One region of the Dyadobacter subterraneus genome, then DNA from elsewhere that is predicted to be linked to it. Evidence: riboswitches for the same ligand, from Rfam matches in the RefSeq annotation. Region 1 holds a riboswitch; the other holds the start of a gene.
The links. Region 1 has a riboswitch for S-adenosylmethionine ahead of IEE83_RS23435 (O-acetylhomoserine aminocarboxypropyltransferase/cysteine synthase family protein). Riboswitches for the same ligand answer to the same signal wherever they lie in the genome.

Region 1 (8,447 bases):
AATTTGGATTGTATCCGGCATTAACCAGATATTTAATACTGAGATCATCAGCCTCTTCCTCTTCTGTCGCGTCAAAAGTCAGTTTCAAAATATCTGAAATGTAGTTGGAGATTTCCGAGGGAGTATATTCCAAGGTGACACTGGACGAATCTTTAAATGATTCCAAAATATCAAATCCGGATAACTTTTCAGTGGTATGCCTGTTGATTACGTGCCCGATTTCATGACTTAATACAACGGCGATTTTATCATCTGTTTGGAGTAATTTGAGCAATCCATTTGTGATAAAAATCTGTCCGCCAGGAAAAGAAATGGTATTACTTGTTTGAGAATCAGCCAAAACATGAAAGTCAAACTGATAAGGAGATTTGCTTATCTGCTGAACTGCAACAAGCTTTTGACCGATATTTTTTATTCTGTTTTGAATTTCAGTATCAGGATGAAGTCCGCCATATTTCGCTGCGATATCCGGTGCACATTGCAGACCTAATTCAATTTCTTGCTGAATCGTCATACTGATACGCTGCTTTTTTCCGGTTATCGGATTTATCTGTGTTTTTCTAAATAAATGGAAAAACGAAAAAAGGAAGATTACGATAATCAGGACAAACCCTAGTGTGACTTTCTGGTTTCGACTGATTGTCATCCTGGTTAACTTTAAAAATTTGATTGATTGATTGATTCAAAATCAGATTTGGATAAAATCGATTCATTTCCCGTGGATTGAAATCTACGGCTACAATGTCGGTCTTACCTACGGCAATTTGATGTGGAAAAAATCAAAAATCCTGTGTTTGTACACAGGATTTTGAATACATGTAGCGGAAAAATTAACCAATTTTTGCAGTTTGTAATTGCCCGTTGGTTTCACGCCACGCGCGGATTACCTGCGTTAATTGTTTGTATTCGATCAAAAATCCATCGTGACCGTACAGGGAATCAATTTCCTGGAATACTGCGTCAGGAATATGACGGGCCAGAAACTGCTGTTCGGAAATTGGAAAAAGTAAATCTGATTTTATACCTAAAACAAGTGTTTTCGCTTTAACCAAACCAAGTGCATGCACAATTCCTCCACGGTTTCTTCCCACATTATGGGAGTCCATAATTTTTGAAAGCGTCCAGTAAGAATAGGCATTAAACCTTTTCACAAACTTGTCTCCCTGATATTGCTGATAAGATGATGCGCGGAAATCATCGATCTGATCAGGATTATCGCGGGCCTGGGTAAAATTGTATGTATCGTAATTCCGGTAAGAAAGCAAAGCCATCGAACGTGCTGCACGCATGCCCATTTTTCCGGAATCTTCGTGATCTTCCTTCCAACTCTGGTCTGCTTCAATCGCCATTCTCTGCGATTCATTGAAAGCCACCCCCCAGGGCGAATGCAAGGCATTTGACGCAATTAATATCAACTCTTCAAAAAGATCCGGAGCTTCAACAGACCATTCCAACGCCTGCTGTCCGCCTAATGACCCTCCGATACAGAGTTTAATTTTTTGTATGTTAAGCTCCTGACGAAGGATTTCCAGTGTCCCTACTACATCCTTAACCGTAATCGTCGGGAAATCCCGAAAATACGGTTTCTGTGTTTTTGGATTGATCGACAACGGTCCGGTTGAACCATAAGCAGAGCCGAGAACATTGACACAAATGATAAAATCCTTTTCTGAATTGATGTATTTGCCGTCACCCACCAAACCATCCCACCATTCGGCGGCATCAGAATTGCCGGTTAAAGCATGACAAATCCAGACAATATTATCATCCTCCGGATTTCTGGTACCGTAAGTCGAGTACGATAATTCAAAACCTGGTAGTTCACGTCCCAATTCCAAAGGATAGGCGTAGGGATATCTAAAAATCTTGTGTTCCGCTTGCATACGTGCCAAAGCACTAAGTTTAATTACTAAAACTATTAAAAGTCAGAAAGTTGAATCCAACTTCCTGACCAAGTGTTATTACTTCGCAGCTTCAAAAGCCTGCTGAAGATCTGCTTTTATATCATTAATATGTTCAATCCCAACCGATAACCGCAACAATCCCGGTGCAACACCCGCCTGCTCCTGTTCCGTTTCTGAAAGTTGTGAGTGCGTTGTACTTGCCGGGTGAATGATCAGCGTTTTGGAATCACCAACGTTAGCCAAATGGCTTGTCAGTTTTACTGAATTCACAAAAGTATCCGCTGCTTCTTTTCCTGCTTTCAGTTTGAAAGAAAGCACAGATCCTGCTCCACGGCTAAGATATTTCTCAGCCAAGGCTTTGTATTTATTGCTAGCCAAGCCAGGATAATTTACAAATTCTACATCTGGATGCGCTTCCAGCCAGGTTGCCAGAGCCAAGGCGTTTTCACTCGCACGTTCCACGCGAAGTGTCAGCGTTTCTAAACCTTGTAATAATAAAAAGGAATTAAACGGACTTTGTGATGGGCCCCAGTCACGAAGACCTTCTACCCTTGCACGAATGATAAATTGAATATTTCCGAACGGTCCATTTTTACCAAAAACATCATTCAGTACCAATCCGTGATAACTTGGCGATGGCTCCGTAAATTGTGGATATTTTCCATTCCCCCAATCAAAAGTACCGGCATCAACAATTACTCCGCCCATCGTAGTACCATGACCGCCAATCCATTTCGTGGCGGATTCAACAACAATATGTGCGCCCCATTTGATCGGCTGACAAATAGCACCAGCGGCACCAAAAGTATTATCGACAATAATTGGCAAATCATATTTTGCTGCCAAGGCAGAAAAAGCTTCAAAATCCGGAATGCTGTAACTTGGGTTACCAATGGTTTCCAGATAAATCGCTTTTGTTTTACCGTCAATCAATTTTTCAAAACTTGAAATATCGTCTCCATCCGCAAAACGCGCTTCAACGCCAATATTCTTGAAGGAATTTTTAAACTGGTTAAAACTTCCGCCATATAAAAAAGACGTAGAAACGAAATTATCGCCAACTGTGGTAATGTTATTAATAGCCAGAAACTGCGCAGCATGCCCCGAAGCAACACCCAAAGCAGCCACTCCTCCTTCCAGTGCAGCCAATCTTTTTTCAAAAACATCCGTGGTCGGATTCATGATCCGGGTGTAGATGTTTCCAAATTCTTTCAATGCGAACAGATTTGCTCCATGTTCGGAGTTATTGAAAGTGTAGGAAGTTGTCTGATAAATCGGTACAGCACGGGCATTGGTTACCGGATCCGGCTCCTGACCTGCATGTAACTGAAGTGTTTCAAATTGATAAGCTGTGTTTGACATAACTGTTTGTACGGTTTATTTGTGCGGCAAATATTTAGGAAATACAAAATTCAGTGTAAATCGACAGCGTTCCGGTGGTAAAACAGCATACGAAAATAGTGTTGAAAAGCTTTTGCTAATCAAAACCAGATACGAGGACAAAGCCCTCCGGCTTGCGGAAATAGTTACTAAGTTCATGCGCGTTTGATTTTATATCTCCTAAAACAGCTTAGGTAGGAATTAGCACCTTTCTCCGACGCAGGAGTAGGTTGCCAGAGGTTCGTAGAGCCTATTCTCTCGCCTCTTCTTTATAAATCAATCGCTAAAAAGTGAAGCAAATTGACTTGATGGTGCAATAATAAGCCCGGAAGCCGGGAAAAGCAAATATACCCGTCAAATTTTAGTATGAACCGTATGCTTACGTTTACTCTTGTACCGGGTTTTTACTCTTTTTTATCATTCTTTTATTTTCTCCTTCCAGCCTTCCCCGCTTTGTTCTATATTTGTATAAAGTACAGTTTTATGGCAATGCATTATCGTTTCGACAAAGAAAAATCTTCCCGCAAACCTGGGATTACTCCGCTTAAAGAGGCGATTGATATGATGATTGACCGTTATAAGCTTAGAAGCCGGTTTGATCAGTCGTATGTGGTTGCGCATTGGGATAAAATCATGGGATCAGCCATTGCTTCCCGGACCAAAAGTATTTATATCAAAGACCGTATCCTATTTCTTCAAATCGAATCTGCTCCGTTGAGAAGCGAACTTATTCGTGCAAAATCTAAAATTATCGAACTGATCAATCGTGAAATGAAATCCAACCTCGTGGAAGATGTCATTTTTATCTAATCAAAATTGATCTGTTCAATACCAATTCCGAAAAAATCAACCACCAACTGCATTCCAGAACTGCGCACTCATTTATATGCCCACCATACAAATTCCCCCTTTTTTACAACCAGGCGATAAAATAGGTATTGTTGCGCCCGCCAGCGCGGTTCGCTACGAAGATTTACTTCCGGGAATCAACTTGTTTCGGGACGAATGGAAATTAAAAGTTGTTGAAGGAAAAACCTTAAAATCTTCCTATAATCAATATTCTGCAACTGATGAAAACAGGCTTGCAGATTTACAATCCATGCTTGATGATCCCTCCATCAAAGCGATTATCGCGGCTCGTGGTGGTTATGGCTGTTCCAGAATCATTGACAGACTTGATTTTACAGATTTTATAAAATCTCCAAAATGGATCGTTGGATTTAGCGATCTGACTGCAATCCTTTCACAATTATATCAATTAGGTTATGCCAGCGTTCACGCGCCCATGGCAAAATCCATCACTCTGGAAGGTGCAGAAAAAGCTGCCGAATCTTTGAGATCCATACTATTCGGTGAACTTCCCGGTTATTCTGTTGAGCCAAATCCATTGAACAGAAATGGCAGTGCAGTTGCAGAAATTGTGGGTGGAAATCTTTGTTTGCTGGCACATCTGATCGGTTCAAATACGCAAATTGATACAGAAGGAAAAATACTGTTTATTGAAGATCTAAACGAATATTTATACAATCTGGACCGGATGATGATCCAGATGAAACGTGCCGGAAAACTTAGTCATCTGGCAGGATTGATCGTTGGACAATTTACAGATATGAAGGATAATTCGAATCCGCCTTATGGAAAAACGGCTTATGAGATTATTCATGAACATGTTGCAGAGTACGATTATCCATTAACGTTCAATTTCCCGGTCGGGCATGTGGCTGACAACCGTGCCATTGGTGTTGGTATGAATGCTTATCTTGATGTTAACAAAGAAGGTGTGGAACTCCACTTTTTATCCTCCGCTCCTACCATTATATAAAGCTGAATTTTTAGCATGGATACATTTCAAAATAAAGTTGTCTGGATTACCGGTGCATCTGCCGGAATCGGAGAAGCCCTGGCGATGGCATTTGCAAAAGAAGGTGCAAAACTGGTTTTAACGGCAAGAAGAAAAGAAGAACTTGAACGCGTAAAAATAGCAACCGGTTTACCAGATTTGTCCGTTTTGATTCTTCCTTTTGATGTTACAGAATTTGACAAAGCAGAAGGAGCCGCGGCTGAAATTATTGCCAAATTTCAAAAAATTGATATTATGGTTCATAATGCCGGAATCAGCCAGCGTTCCTATATAAAAGATACCGATCTGGATGTTTACAAAAAATTGATGGATGTCAATTTTTACAGCACGGTAGCGATCACAAAAGCAGTTTTGCCATATATGATCAAACAGCAAAGCGGCCATTTTATCGTGATCAGCAGCGTGGCCGGAAAAATCGGAACAATTATGAGATCTGGATATAATGCTTCAAAACATGCTTTGCAGGGTTTTTACGATTCTTTGCGTGCCGAATCTTATAATGACAATATTAAAGTGACAACGATTTGCCCTGGTTATATCCGTACAAATATTTCCGTCAATGCGATCAATGAAAAGGGCGGAAAATTCGGCAAAATGGATGCCAATCAGGAAAAAGGAATTGCCCCGGAAGAATGTGCGAGACAGATTTTGAATGCTGTAAAAAAGGATAAGAAAGAAATTTATATTGGTGGTTTGAAGGAGGTTGCGGCGATTTATGTAAAAAGATTCCTTCCGAATTTACTGTTTGACCAAGTGCGCAAAAATATTCCTGAGTGATAGTCAATGGTAAACAATCAGAAAAAAATTGACTTTTTCTTCAAAAACTTTTTTCACAACGAAGTTTGAAGGAATTATTTGACGACAAATTAATAACGTCCAAATCATCAGGAAGAAGAAATGGTAAAGAAAAAATATTTAGACGCCTCAAAAATGCAAACAAATAGAAGCCAGACAACATTTATTCCTCGGCTACTTCTATCAACGATTTGCCCACCATGGAATTGAAATACCATTTCTCGTCATAGATAGATGAGAATAATATTCTGAATTCAACATTTCCTTTATCAATTTCATCCCGTAGTGATTGGGCTCCGGGGCCGGAAAGCTTGATCCAGTTAAATTGTTCACCGGGAGATATCACGCGTCCTTTCCATAAACTGGAAAAAACGCGTGAAGTCGTCGTATCTTTTGCAATTAATGTCCTGATCAGGGCATTTTCATTTTCTACTTTTTTCTTCTTATACCAGATTTCCAGTTTTTCAATTTTTGCTAGTCCGACACCTTTATTACTTACTTCCAGGGTATATTCCGGTGTTTTATCTTCGGAAAAATTAGTAATCGAAACCATCAGATAAGGTAATGCAGCCGCATAATGTTCTATTCTTTGCAGATAAACCTGATAAAAGGTAATACCTATGGCGCAAAAGCTTGAAACAACAGCCAGAATACTTAGAGAAGTTTCCAGACTAAAACGAAATTTTTGGAATCGGGAAGCCATGTCGGTGAATTTCGGACAAAATCAAGATATTAACTCGGTCTGACATTAACTTATTTCTTCGCTTTTTTCTCCATGTAATCTACTGTCAAGCGACTCAAAGATCTAACACCCAATAACATGCCACTATCATCAATAAAGAAATCAGGCGTGTGATGCGCTGATGCGGTCAACGGATCTTTTCCAACCGGCATTCCGCCTAAAAAGAAGAAAAATCCAGGTACTTTTTGTTGAAAGAAGGAGAAATCTTCTGCTCCCGAAGCAGCCGGAACCAGTTTTACATTATCCTTGCCTGCTACATCCTTTAAAGTACCAACCATTTCTTCTGTCAATGGAATATCATTATATGTAACAGGATAAAGAATTCCGATATTAACATCCGCTTTTGCTCCCGCACTTTCGGCAATATTTGTAGCAATTTCTGTAATACGTTTGTGAACTTTCACGTGCATATCTTCGTCAAAAGTCCTGATCGTACCGATCATTTTTACTTGTTCCGGGATAATATTCTGGCGAATTCCACCATTGATTGCTCCAATTGTTACAACCGCCGGCGCTTTGGTGAGATCGAGGTTGCGACTTACGATAGTCTGTAAACCCATTACAATTTGTGAAGAAGTTACAATCGGATCCACACCCGACCATGGATAGGCACCGTGCGTTTGTTTTCCTTTTACATCAATACTGAAAAAATCGACAGCAGCCATTGTGGCACCTGGCTTGTAACCAATTTTACCAACTTCTGTCTGTGAGTTAATGTGAAGACCAAAAATCGCGTCCACCTTTGGATTTTCAAGCACGCCTTCTTTAATCATCAATTTTGCACCGCCTTCTTCACCTTCTGGTGCACCTTCTTCGGCTGGCTGGAAAATAAACTTAACTGTTCCTTTCAAATCACCTTTCATGGAAGCCAAAACCTCGGCAACTCCCATCAAAATGGAAATGTGCGTATCATGGCCACAAGCGTGCATAACGCCAACTTTTTGACCATTGTAATCTGCTGTGACAGTGGATTTAAAAGGTACATCTACTCTTTCTGTGACCGGCAATCCGTCCATATCCGCCCGTAAGGCAACAACCGGACCAGGTTTTCCACCTTTCAGCAGACCTACAACACCCGTATGTCCAACACCCGTCTGCACTTCGATTCCCAGACTTTTCAAATGCGCTGCGATTTTCTCAGCCGTTTTGAATTCACGGTTTCCCAATTCAGGATTCTGGTGAAAATCACGACGCCATTCGATAACTTTTGGTTCAAGCGCTTTTGCTTTCTGATCAATTTTTGTACTAAGCGGAGATTGGGCAAAAGAAGAAAATCCAGCAACCGTTAAGCTGGTTAATAGTAAAAGCCTGCGCATAATAAGAGTGACGTTTATTAATTAGGTAGAAATAATTCTTTATTCAACCAAAGTAATCAGAAATTATGATTTTTTCATTCTGATCTGATTCTAAAAAACCATTGCCCGCGCAGCTTCCTAATAACAATTGATCTTATTTTACTGAATTTTAGATAGCAATATAAATATTCCGTTCACTACCAATTTCCACAGACAGAATAGAATTCGGAAACACCAAACCACATTCTACTTTTAGTATCTACGAGCCAAATCTTATTTTGTAGAAAACATTCTTATAAGTTGCAATAAATAAACTAAATATTATTTTTGTAATAAAAGTTATATTCAACCAAACACATGTCCTAATCGTCAAAGTATGAGGAAGTTTTTATTATCACTATTGGGTATTACACTGCTGCTCAGCAATCAGCTTTATGCCCAGCAAGTCAATGTAACCGGAAAGGTTACAG
Region 2 (8,447 bases), 300 kb from region 1:
CTGGCATAACCAAGGTCAATGTTTATATAAAAGAAAAAGCGGATTGTGAATAATCCGCTTTTTCTTTTTGTAGTGTCAAAGGATTTAAATAGCAAGAGACGGAGACAAGGCGAAAGCCGATTTTTCTTTGGCCGCCGGCAGTTCCAGATAGAAAGTTGTTCCTTTATTGACATCACTCTCAAACCATATTTTACCGCCGTGGGCTTCTACAATTTGTTTTGATATAGAAAGTCCAAGCCCGAAAGGCTGCTCTCCGGAAGTTCCCTTTCTTTTAGCATCTGTAAAGGCATCAAAAATCTTGCCTTTCAATTCATCAGGAATTCCTATTCCGTGATCTTCAACGGACAACTCCATTTTCTGATCCTTGTCAGATAATTTTACATTAATGACAGATCCTGGCGGGCTAAATTTTATAGCATTAACAATCAAATTACTTAAAACACGCCATATTTTTTCCTTATCAGCCAAAACTACAATATCAGCTCCTATTTCCAGATTTACCTTCTGATCTTTTTCATCTGCCTTAAACTTCAATTGCTCGATGCAATCCCGAAGGAGAGTTTGCATATCTACAACATCTTTTTTCATTTCCTCCGGACGATAATTAAAATTGGCTGCCAGCAAATCATTAATCATTTCAATAGATTGCAGACTTGATGTTTTCATCAGTTTGGCAAACTCCATGTGCTCTTCTGAAAAGTTAACCTCTTCAAGTAAAAGTGAAGCTATGGAAGAAATTGCTCCCAACGGATTTCTTAGATCATGCGCAACTACTTTCAAAATCCTGTCTTTATCTTTATTACTTTGCCGCAGATCATCAAGTGTCTGTTCCAGTTGTTTATTTTGAAACGTAATTTGTTTATTCAGATTTGTGAGTGCAGCCACGTTCAATTTAGAGCTTTTCCAGTTTTGTAAAAGCAGCAGCAAGATCGAGATCGCCATCAGTGAAAAGAGCAGCGTGACGTACAAGTAATTCTTTTTCAGATCATTTTCCTTGCTCAACAGGATATAATTATTCTGCTGTTCAAGATTTTGAAATTCTCTGTCTACGTCCGCGCTAACAAGGTTTATATTCTCGCGATCCAGAGAATCTTTCAAAACCTTGTATTGCTGCAAGGAAATATAAGCATCTTCCAGTCTACCGATTTTATCATAATATTTCCAATTCAGCTTATTAAGCTCAGTTTCAGCGTACAAATTACTATTTGAGTCCAGCGAAGCTCTTAACTGATCAGCAATTTTACGTGTTTCTTCCAGGCGATTGCCTTCAAAATATAATTCGCCCAGCTTAGTCATGGAAAGCTGAGCATCCTGAATATCAAATCCCCTCTTCCGGTTTGTAGCAATACTTTTCTTTAATAAACTTTCAGCGGCAAGTGTATCACCTTTTTTGTAATATTCCCCTGCCCGATTACCAAAAACCACAGCCTGGGCCATATCAATATAATCCTTCCGCTCAGGAAACTTTTTTCCCTCGTCACGCAAAAAAGTCAGTGCTTTATTACTGTAAAAAAGGGAGCTGTCGGTCATGTTATACTTGCTGTAACTTAATGCTATGTTGGCAAGTAATTCCTGGCGGGAAGCGAAATTCTTGAAATCTGCGGTACAATATCCCACATCTTCAAAACACTGTTTAAAGTTGCTCACAGCTTCTGAAAATTTCCCCTGCTTGTAACTTACCATGCCGAGCCTATAACTATACTCGCTTACCGCACACGGGTCCATGATTGTTTGGGCAATTGCTTTGCCACGGTAATAAAACTGGTAGGCGTCATTATAATGTTTAATATCAAAAAGCAAATCACCTTTTTGAAACAACGCGGTGGAATACTCACGTTTATATCGTTTTTTTAAATCCTCGGTAGAAAGTATAAGAAATATACTGTCAAACTGGGCAATACCTTTATAATTCTCACCTGTTTTCTGATAGTACTCCCGACCTTTAAAGCTAAATTTTTGGATCTCGTCGCCAATGCCCGGGTCTCGAATAACATTGTAAGCAGAATCAAAAAATGCGAGCGCCTTTTCCTTTTCTACCCTATCCATCATACGTTTTGCCTGCTCACGAATATTATCTACATAGGCGGTATGATCTGCTTTTTGCAAATCTGAGTTTTCACATGAGAAAAAACAAAATAATAGTACCGCAAAAGGAATACTGATACCTCTCCTTTTAATCGCCAGGAAAAATGTGAAGAGGTAAAATTTTATCATTTTGTAACGTTGACTGTGAGCTCTTTGCAAAAAAATGTGCTTTAATTCAGGAACGTTAAAATTACTTTATAAAAGGTATATTAAAAAGTTCTGGCTGGAATTTAAGCAACAAGTCTGGTATTTGCATTAGGTACCTACTATGTCCGTTAAAATGAATGGCTGACCGCCAGTGTCATTTATACAATTCCATTTTCACATGTTCAATATTTTGTTCAACAAACAAATCACCAAACTTCGAAAATCCATTCTTCTCATAAAATTTGGCCGCCCTTACCTGCGCATGAAGATAGGCCCTCGCGCCTTCCGGCAAGTCCGATAACAAAGCCTGCACCAACGCTCCACCAACTCCTGTTCCGCGATAAGCGTTCAGCACTGCAAAACGTTCAAGTTTGTATCCATTCTCCGTTTTTCGCCATCTTGCAGTTCCGGCGGGCAAGTCATTTACCTTTGCCAGATAATGCGTGGCTGCATCATTTCCATCTTCTTCCGCTGTTGCATCCACATTTTGATCAATAACAAAAACCTGGCGACGGATAGCAAATGCCATTTTCAGGTCCTCCGGATTTATTATTTGTGAAACTTCAATTTTATTTTCTACCGCTTTTCCGTCTTTGTTATTTTCCATAATAGTAAGTGCTCTTTCCAAAAAACTTTTCTTTTTAAACGCAGCTTCAACCTCATTAATAGCCAGCATAATATTATTCTGAGTATCTGTCAATTCGGTCATGGCGGCAACCATAATTTCCCAAACCGGTTTCATTTTACCAATCAATTCCTCTGCTTTTGGCGTTAGTGAAATCAGTCTTCTGCGATCATCTGTTTTGTCTTTTGTAGAAATAATCAATTTTTCCTTTTCCAGTTCTTTCAATAAGCTGATCGTAGACGGATGCGCATAACCGATTTCAGCAGCAAGTTCACCGATACTAAGCGCGCTTTTTTGTTGTAAAGTATATATAACCGGAAACCATTTTGGCTCAAATTCAATACCGTTTTCTTTATAGATCTGTAATCCGTCTTTTCTAAAACGATCACTAATTCGCTGCAAACGGGTAGAAATCGCCAGAATTCCGGATTGATCGATAATGTTTATCATAATGTTGAAATCTCCAAGTGATAAAAAACATTGTCGGCAGACATGATTGGAAAAGTTGCAGGCAAGTCCTTCTTTTCAATTTTCACAAAATTATTTCTCTCATAAAAACGAATTGCCGCCTTCAATATATCAACCGTTCCCAGATAAAGATCTGTAATATTTTCTGACTTGCAGTATTCGATCAGATTTTCAAGCAATTGCTGCGCCAATCCAAATTCTTTCCCCCGAAAATCTTTATTTACAAACATTTTCCGGATCACGCCCTGTCCATTTCCAATGCCGATCAAAGCGATCGTACCAATCACTTTTTCATCATGAAATGCTCCCCAGAAATTACCACCGGTAGCGTGATAATTGCTTTCAATATCCAGCAGATCCGGCTGGTCTTTCAGTGTGATCGGAACGCCAAATTCAATTTGTTGAATCGGAAGAATTAAATCGATAACCTGTGCAGAATGTGAATTACCGATCAGGGAAATTTGAAGTTGATTTGTCATAATAGTTAATTTACATACAAATATATGTAGTCAACTACATAATAACAAAACTAAATATTTCTACCTTCAAAATGGCTTGTCGAATATGTAATTTGAATTTTAGAGATTGGTTAATAGAAGGAATAACGGCACAGAACGTTAAAGCGTCCTGATGCTTTTTAGCAGTTATTAAAGCGAATAGTAATAATCGCCCGAAACAGAAAACTTATTTGGATTTACCTTTTCAACATTTGATACATCACGCGTTGAACGGATCAGTGCAACAACAGAATCAAGGTCAATCATTTGGGTAACTTCCAGGGCCAGCACACCGACAAAACTTTTTCCTTTGCTTATAAGATTAAGCTGTTTAATTCTAACGCCCTTCACCGATTCGATCAGCGAAGTTATTTTATGAAGACTAAGATTTTTGCGATATGAAATTTTAATCTGGTATGTGTTTTTCATTTGGAATCATGTTTATCGTCATAGTAATTGGAAACACTATTGCACTCATACTTAAACAAATACCTCAGCGTAATTTATAAAATTTATTATTTCAATCAAATCCGAAAAATAGATATTCACTGTTTTTTTCTAAATTTTAAGATTGTTTAACTAAAACAGTGAATATCAGAACAATTTGGCTTCATAATCAGAATCGGGAACCATTAAGGAACCCAGGTAAATGACTGTTGCGCAGCAATTGACTCTTCCGGTATGTTACTGTTATCAACTTCATAGATTTTGGCTATGGTGCTGACAATCTGATCAATTTCTTCTGTCGTGTTGAATTTACTAAAAGAAAAACGCACATTTTCCTTATTGTCGTCATGCTGAATCGCCGAAATAACGTGCGAACCTCCGTTGCCTAAATTGGAACAGGCACTGCCACCGGATACCGCTATACCGAACGTGTCCAGATTATTAACCAGACTTCCAGATTGCAGACATGGAAAAGAAATATTAACGATCGAGCTAAGGCTTTTCGTAGAAGATTTACTTTCACCATTAAAACCAAGATCCGGGATTCCGCTGTTTTCGAGCTGGGTAATCAGTCGTTGTTTCAATGCCGCCGTTTTTTCATGAATATTGTCAAAATCGCGGTAAGAAATTTCAAGGGCTTTCGCCAGACCTGCAATGCCAATTACATTTTCCGTCCCTCCTCTTTGTCCCTTTTCCTGGGCACCTCCTAAGATTTGCGGTTTTAGCTTGTGTTTTTTGTTGATATAAATAAATCCAACCCCTTTCGGACCGTGAAATTTATGTGCGGATCCTACCAGAAAATCAACCGGAAATTCTTTTAGATCAATCTTTACTTTGCCAATTGTCTGCGTCGTATCCGTATGAAAAACCGCATTATATTTTTCCGCAAGTTTGCTGATCGCTTCAATATCGGTAATATTTCCAATTTCATTATTGGCATGCATCAAACTGATCAGCGACTGCGGATTGGCATCTAGCAAATGTTCGAGATGTTCCAGATCTACGTTTCCATTTTTATCAAGTTTCACATAACTGATTTCAATATCCCCTTCTCTTTCGCGTTTCAATAAAGGTTGCAAAACTGCTTTATGCTCAATTTTACTTGTGATTGCGTGCGTCAACTCATATTCCCTGATTGATTCTGACAAAGCAAGATTGTTGGCTTCCGTCGCACCCGAAACAAAAAATATTTCTTCGGCAGTTACGCCCAGTAATCTGGCAATGGTATTCCGGGAATGGTCAATCATTTCCCGAACTTTCCGTCCTGCCCAGTGACTGGATGAAGGATTTCCAAAATTAGTTGTCAAATAAGGCAAAATTGCTTCAATCACCTCAGGATCAATGGCCGTCGTCGCAGCGCTATCACAATAAATTTCCATAATTTGGTTTTTAGTTTGTATCTGTTTTTAATAGAAGAACGAGGTTACGGTAGTGGCTCAGCGATCAGCTTTGCTAGATCGGTATTCCATTTTTTGACGTAATCATCATAAAATTGACCGGTCCCCTTTCCTGAAAATCCGGTATGAATCTCTTTCACTTTTCCGTCACGGCCAACGATAATCGTTGTCGGAAATGCGATGAATTCTTTGAGCGCAACCAGTTTTTGGGCTACTTCGTTTTTATCATTTTTACCCGCAAAAAGTAAATCATACTGTACATCATAGCGGGTTTTCAATTTTGTCAAAGTGCGCTTTGCAAATTCATAATCATCTTTTGCCTCAAAAGACAAACCGATTATCTCTACCCCTTTGCTTCTGTTTTCTTTATACCATGGAGCCATGAACGAAACCTGATCGATACAATTCGGGCACCAGGTTCCCATTAATTCAATTACCACAACCTTTCCTTTATATTTCTCGTCGCTTAGCGAAACCTGTTTTCCATTCAGATCAGGAAAAGTAAAATCAAGTTTTTCATAACCCGGTTTCAGGAATGTAAGCGAGTATGCATCTGCAAGAGCTGCATTATCATCCTTAACAGCTGTGAATTTTGTAGCATTCACACCAAAACCGATCGCACCTTCGATGGATTTTCCGTCAATAATTTTTCCTGTAACATAAGAAGGACCAGATCCTGTAAAACCCGAAAGCAAAAATTCATTTCCCTGAACATTTCCCTGCAACTCACGACTATCGCCGGTGATTGACAAAATGATACCATTCAGTTTATTTCCCTTCTGCTCAAAAACAGCAACGCGGTCAGCAACAGGTTTATCCGACTGTATTTTTACGAGCCATTTTCCGGTGATATCAGCAGCTGGCTTGATTTCCTTACCAGGTTCAACAAAACGGTAACTTTTATCAGGCTGAGCAGTAAAAGGAATTGCTCTGTTTACGCCCGGCACAAGACTTTTATGCACGCCGGTCAAACTTCCGTCATTTTCTATTTTTGCAAAAAATGCTGCTTCAAAAGTATTCATCGTCACCTGCAATGAATCTGATGAAAAATATTTAGCATTGAAATCATCACGACGATCACCGTTAATGGCAGTCAGAACCAGCTGATTTCCTGGCTTCTTTTTCACTTCAAAATTAAAGGGAACGTCCGTTTCTCCCACTTTGAAAACGCCGCGCCAGATACCTTCTTTCATTTGTTTGTTCTGTGCGTAAGCAGAAATGACAGCCGTTGCCGCCAGAAAAATTGCAAATAATAAACGATTGATTTTCATAGGAGTTTGAACGTAATAATATACAGTATATAATCTCTACCAGTTAACTAGATAGATAAGTTAAAAATTCAGTCAAAACACTCTTTTTTTGAGTAATGACAATAAAAATTCCTTCGATTTTATCTCCGGCAACAATTGTATTCAGTGGATTCTAAAGATTTATCATTAGAATTAGGTTGGGGCACCTTATTAGTCATAGGTTGCCAGAAGATCATTGAGCCTAACCTCTCCCTTCGTTCTTTATAAATCTACTATTTTGATAGACAAAGTTGTGTTATATTTTTTTCCTGTGCAAGCATTATCTTTTATTTTTTCAAAAAGATTAATTTAAAGCAGGATTTAGAGGTTTAAGGACCGAAGAAATTTGAGTCCTTCAACCGCGATTGATTCCTTTGAAGGTTCTACTTTTCGCCAAATTGAGGCTGCTTTGGCTATAATTTTAACATCGGGTGTGAAAGATTCGATAACAATATCGCCTGCATAATCGATTTTATCCAGTGCGACAAAAATCCTTTCCCAATTGATCTGATCACCTCCGGGCGTTCCTCTGTCACTACCGGACGCATGTAAAAGTGCTAATTTGCTTCCGGCTTTTAGAATCGCCAGGGCAGGATCTTTTTCTTCAATATTCATATGAAAAGCATCCAGATGAATCCCAAGTGCATCACTTCCCACATCCTTAATCAGATTTAGAGCCTGTTCGCAGGTATTGATCAAATCTGTTTCGTAGCGGTTTAGTGGTTCAATAGCCAGTTTAATATTTGCTTTCTCAGCATCAGCGCAAAGTATCTGGAGATTTTTTACGACAGTAATCCATTGCTTGGTTTTTTCATCTTCCGGAACAAGATCAGCTCTTCCAACGGCAGAATAAATTGGCCCCGCGACAAGTGAACTTCCTAAAATTGGTGCTATATCGATCAGCTTTTTAATATATTCCAAGGATACAACCTGCTCCTTTCGATTGCCACGCAAATCCCTGCCCGGACCGGTTGCAGCACATACAGAGCGGCATTCCAAACCGTTATCGTCCAAAGCTTTTCGTATCAAAACAGGATCAATATTGGCAGGATCTTCCACAGCAATTTCTACAAAATCAAAACCCCATTCTTTAAACTTTGGAAAAAAGCTTATGCTCTCATTTGTAAAAGGAGAGGAAAACAAATAGGTATTGATACCGAATTTCATGAATCTGCGATTGAAAGTGTGTATTAAAGGTAGGAGGAAATTATCTCTTTTGCTGTTCAAAATAATGAACACCCTTTTTATCCCCCATTACAAAATCGGGCAAGCCGTCCTTATTCATATCTTCAATTTCAACATGCAGACCGCCTCCTGCCTCATTATCAATTTTATGCGTAATGAAGGTTGGTGTCTTTCCGGGTTTGAATTCATACCAATAAGTAACGGCAGCATCTTCCGCGCCCGGATCTCCCCCATTATGCGCATAATAACGTTTTCCTGTAACCAGATCCGGAAATCCGTCACCGTTTATATCTTTAAAACCCAGTCC

Region 2: it holds a riboswitch for S-adenosylmethionine, as region 1 does, so the genes downstream of both, IEE83_RS24560 (peroxiredoxin family protein) here and IEE83_RS23435 (O-acetylhomoserine aminocarboxypropyltransferase/cysteine synthase family protein) in region 1, are expected to answer to the same signal.

The regions. Positions count from the first base shown of each region.
Region 1 covers NZ_JACYGY010000001.1:5,593,794-5,602,240, forward strand. Annotated here, with positions in the region: gene IEE83_RS23425 (M48 family metalloprotease) at 1-646, opposite strand, end outside; gene IEE83_RS23430 (homoserine O-acetyltransferase family protein) at 831-1,883, opposite strand; gene IEE83_RS23435 (O-acetylhomoserine aminocarboxypropyltransferase/cysteine synthase family protein) at 1,962-3,266, opposite strand; SAM riboswitch class I at 3,453-3,562, opposite strand; gene IEE83_RS23440 (DciA family protein) at 3,768-4,094, shown strand; gene IEE83_RS23445 (S66 peptidase family protein) at 4,171-5,106, shown strand; gene IEE83_RS23450 (SDR family oxidoreductase) at 5,122-5,922, shown strand; gene IEE83_RS23455 (hypothetical protein) at 6,104-6,643, opposite strand; gene IEE83_RS23460 (amidohydrolase) at 6,694-7,998, opposite strand; gene IEE83_RS23465 (SusC/RagA family TonB-linked outer membrane protein) at 8,354-8,447, shown strand, end outside.
Region 2 covers NZ_JACYGY010000001.1:5,891,688-5,900,134, forward strand. Annotated here, with positions in the region: gene IEE83_RS24525 (malate:quinone oxidoreductase) at 1-9, shown strand, start outside; gene IEE83_RS24530 (ATP-binding protein) at 85-2,214, opposite strand; gene IEE83_RS33475 (GNAT family N-acetyltransferase) at 2,387-3,307, opposite strand; gene IEE83_RS24545 (GNAT family N-acetyltransferase) at 3,304-3,804, opposite strand; gene IEE83_RS24550 (hypothetical protein) at 3,973-4,251, opposite strand; gene IEE83_RS24555 (cysteine desulfurase family protein) at 4,455-5,648, opposite strand; gene IEE83_RS24560 (peroxiredoxin family protein) at 5,693-6,937, opposite strand; SAM riboswitch class I at 7,094-7,186, opposite strand; gene IEE83_RS24565 (sugar phosphate isomerase/epimerase family protein) at 7,277-8,122, opposite strand; gene IEE83_RS24570 (FG-GAP repeat domain-containing protein) at 8,163-8,447, opposite strand, start outside.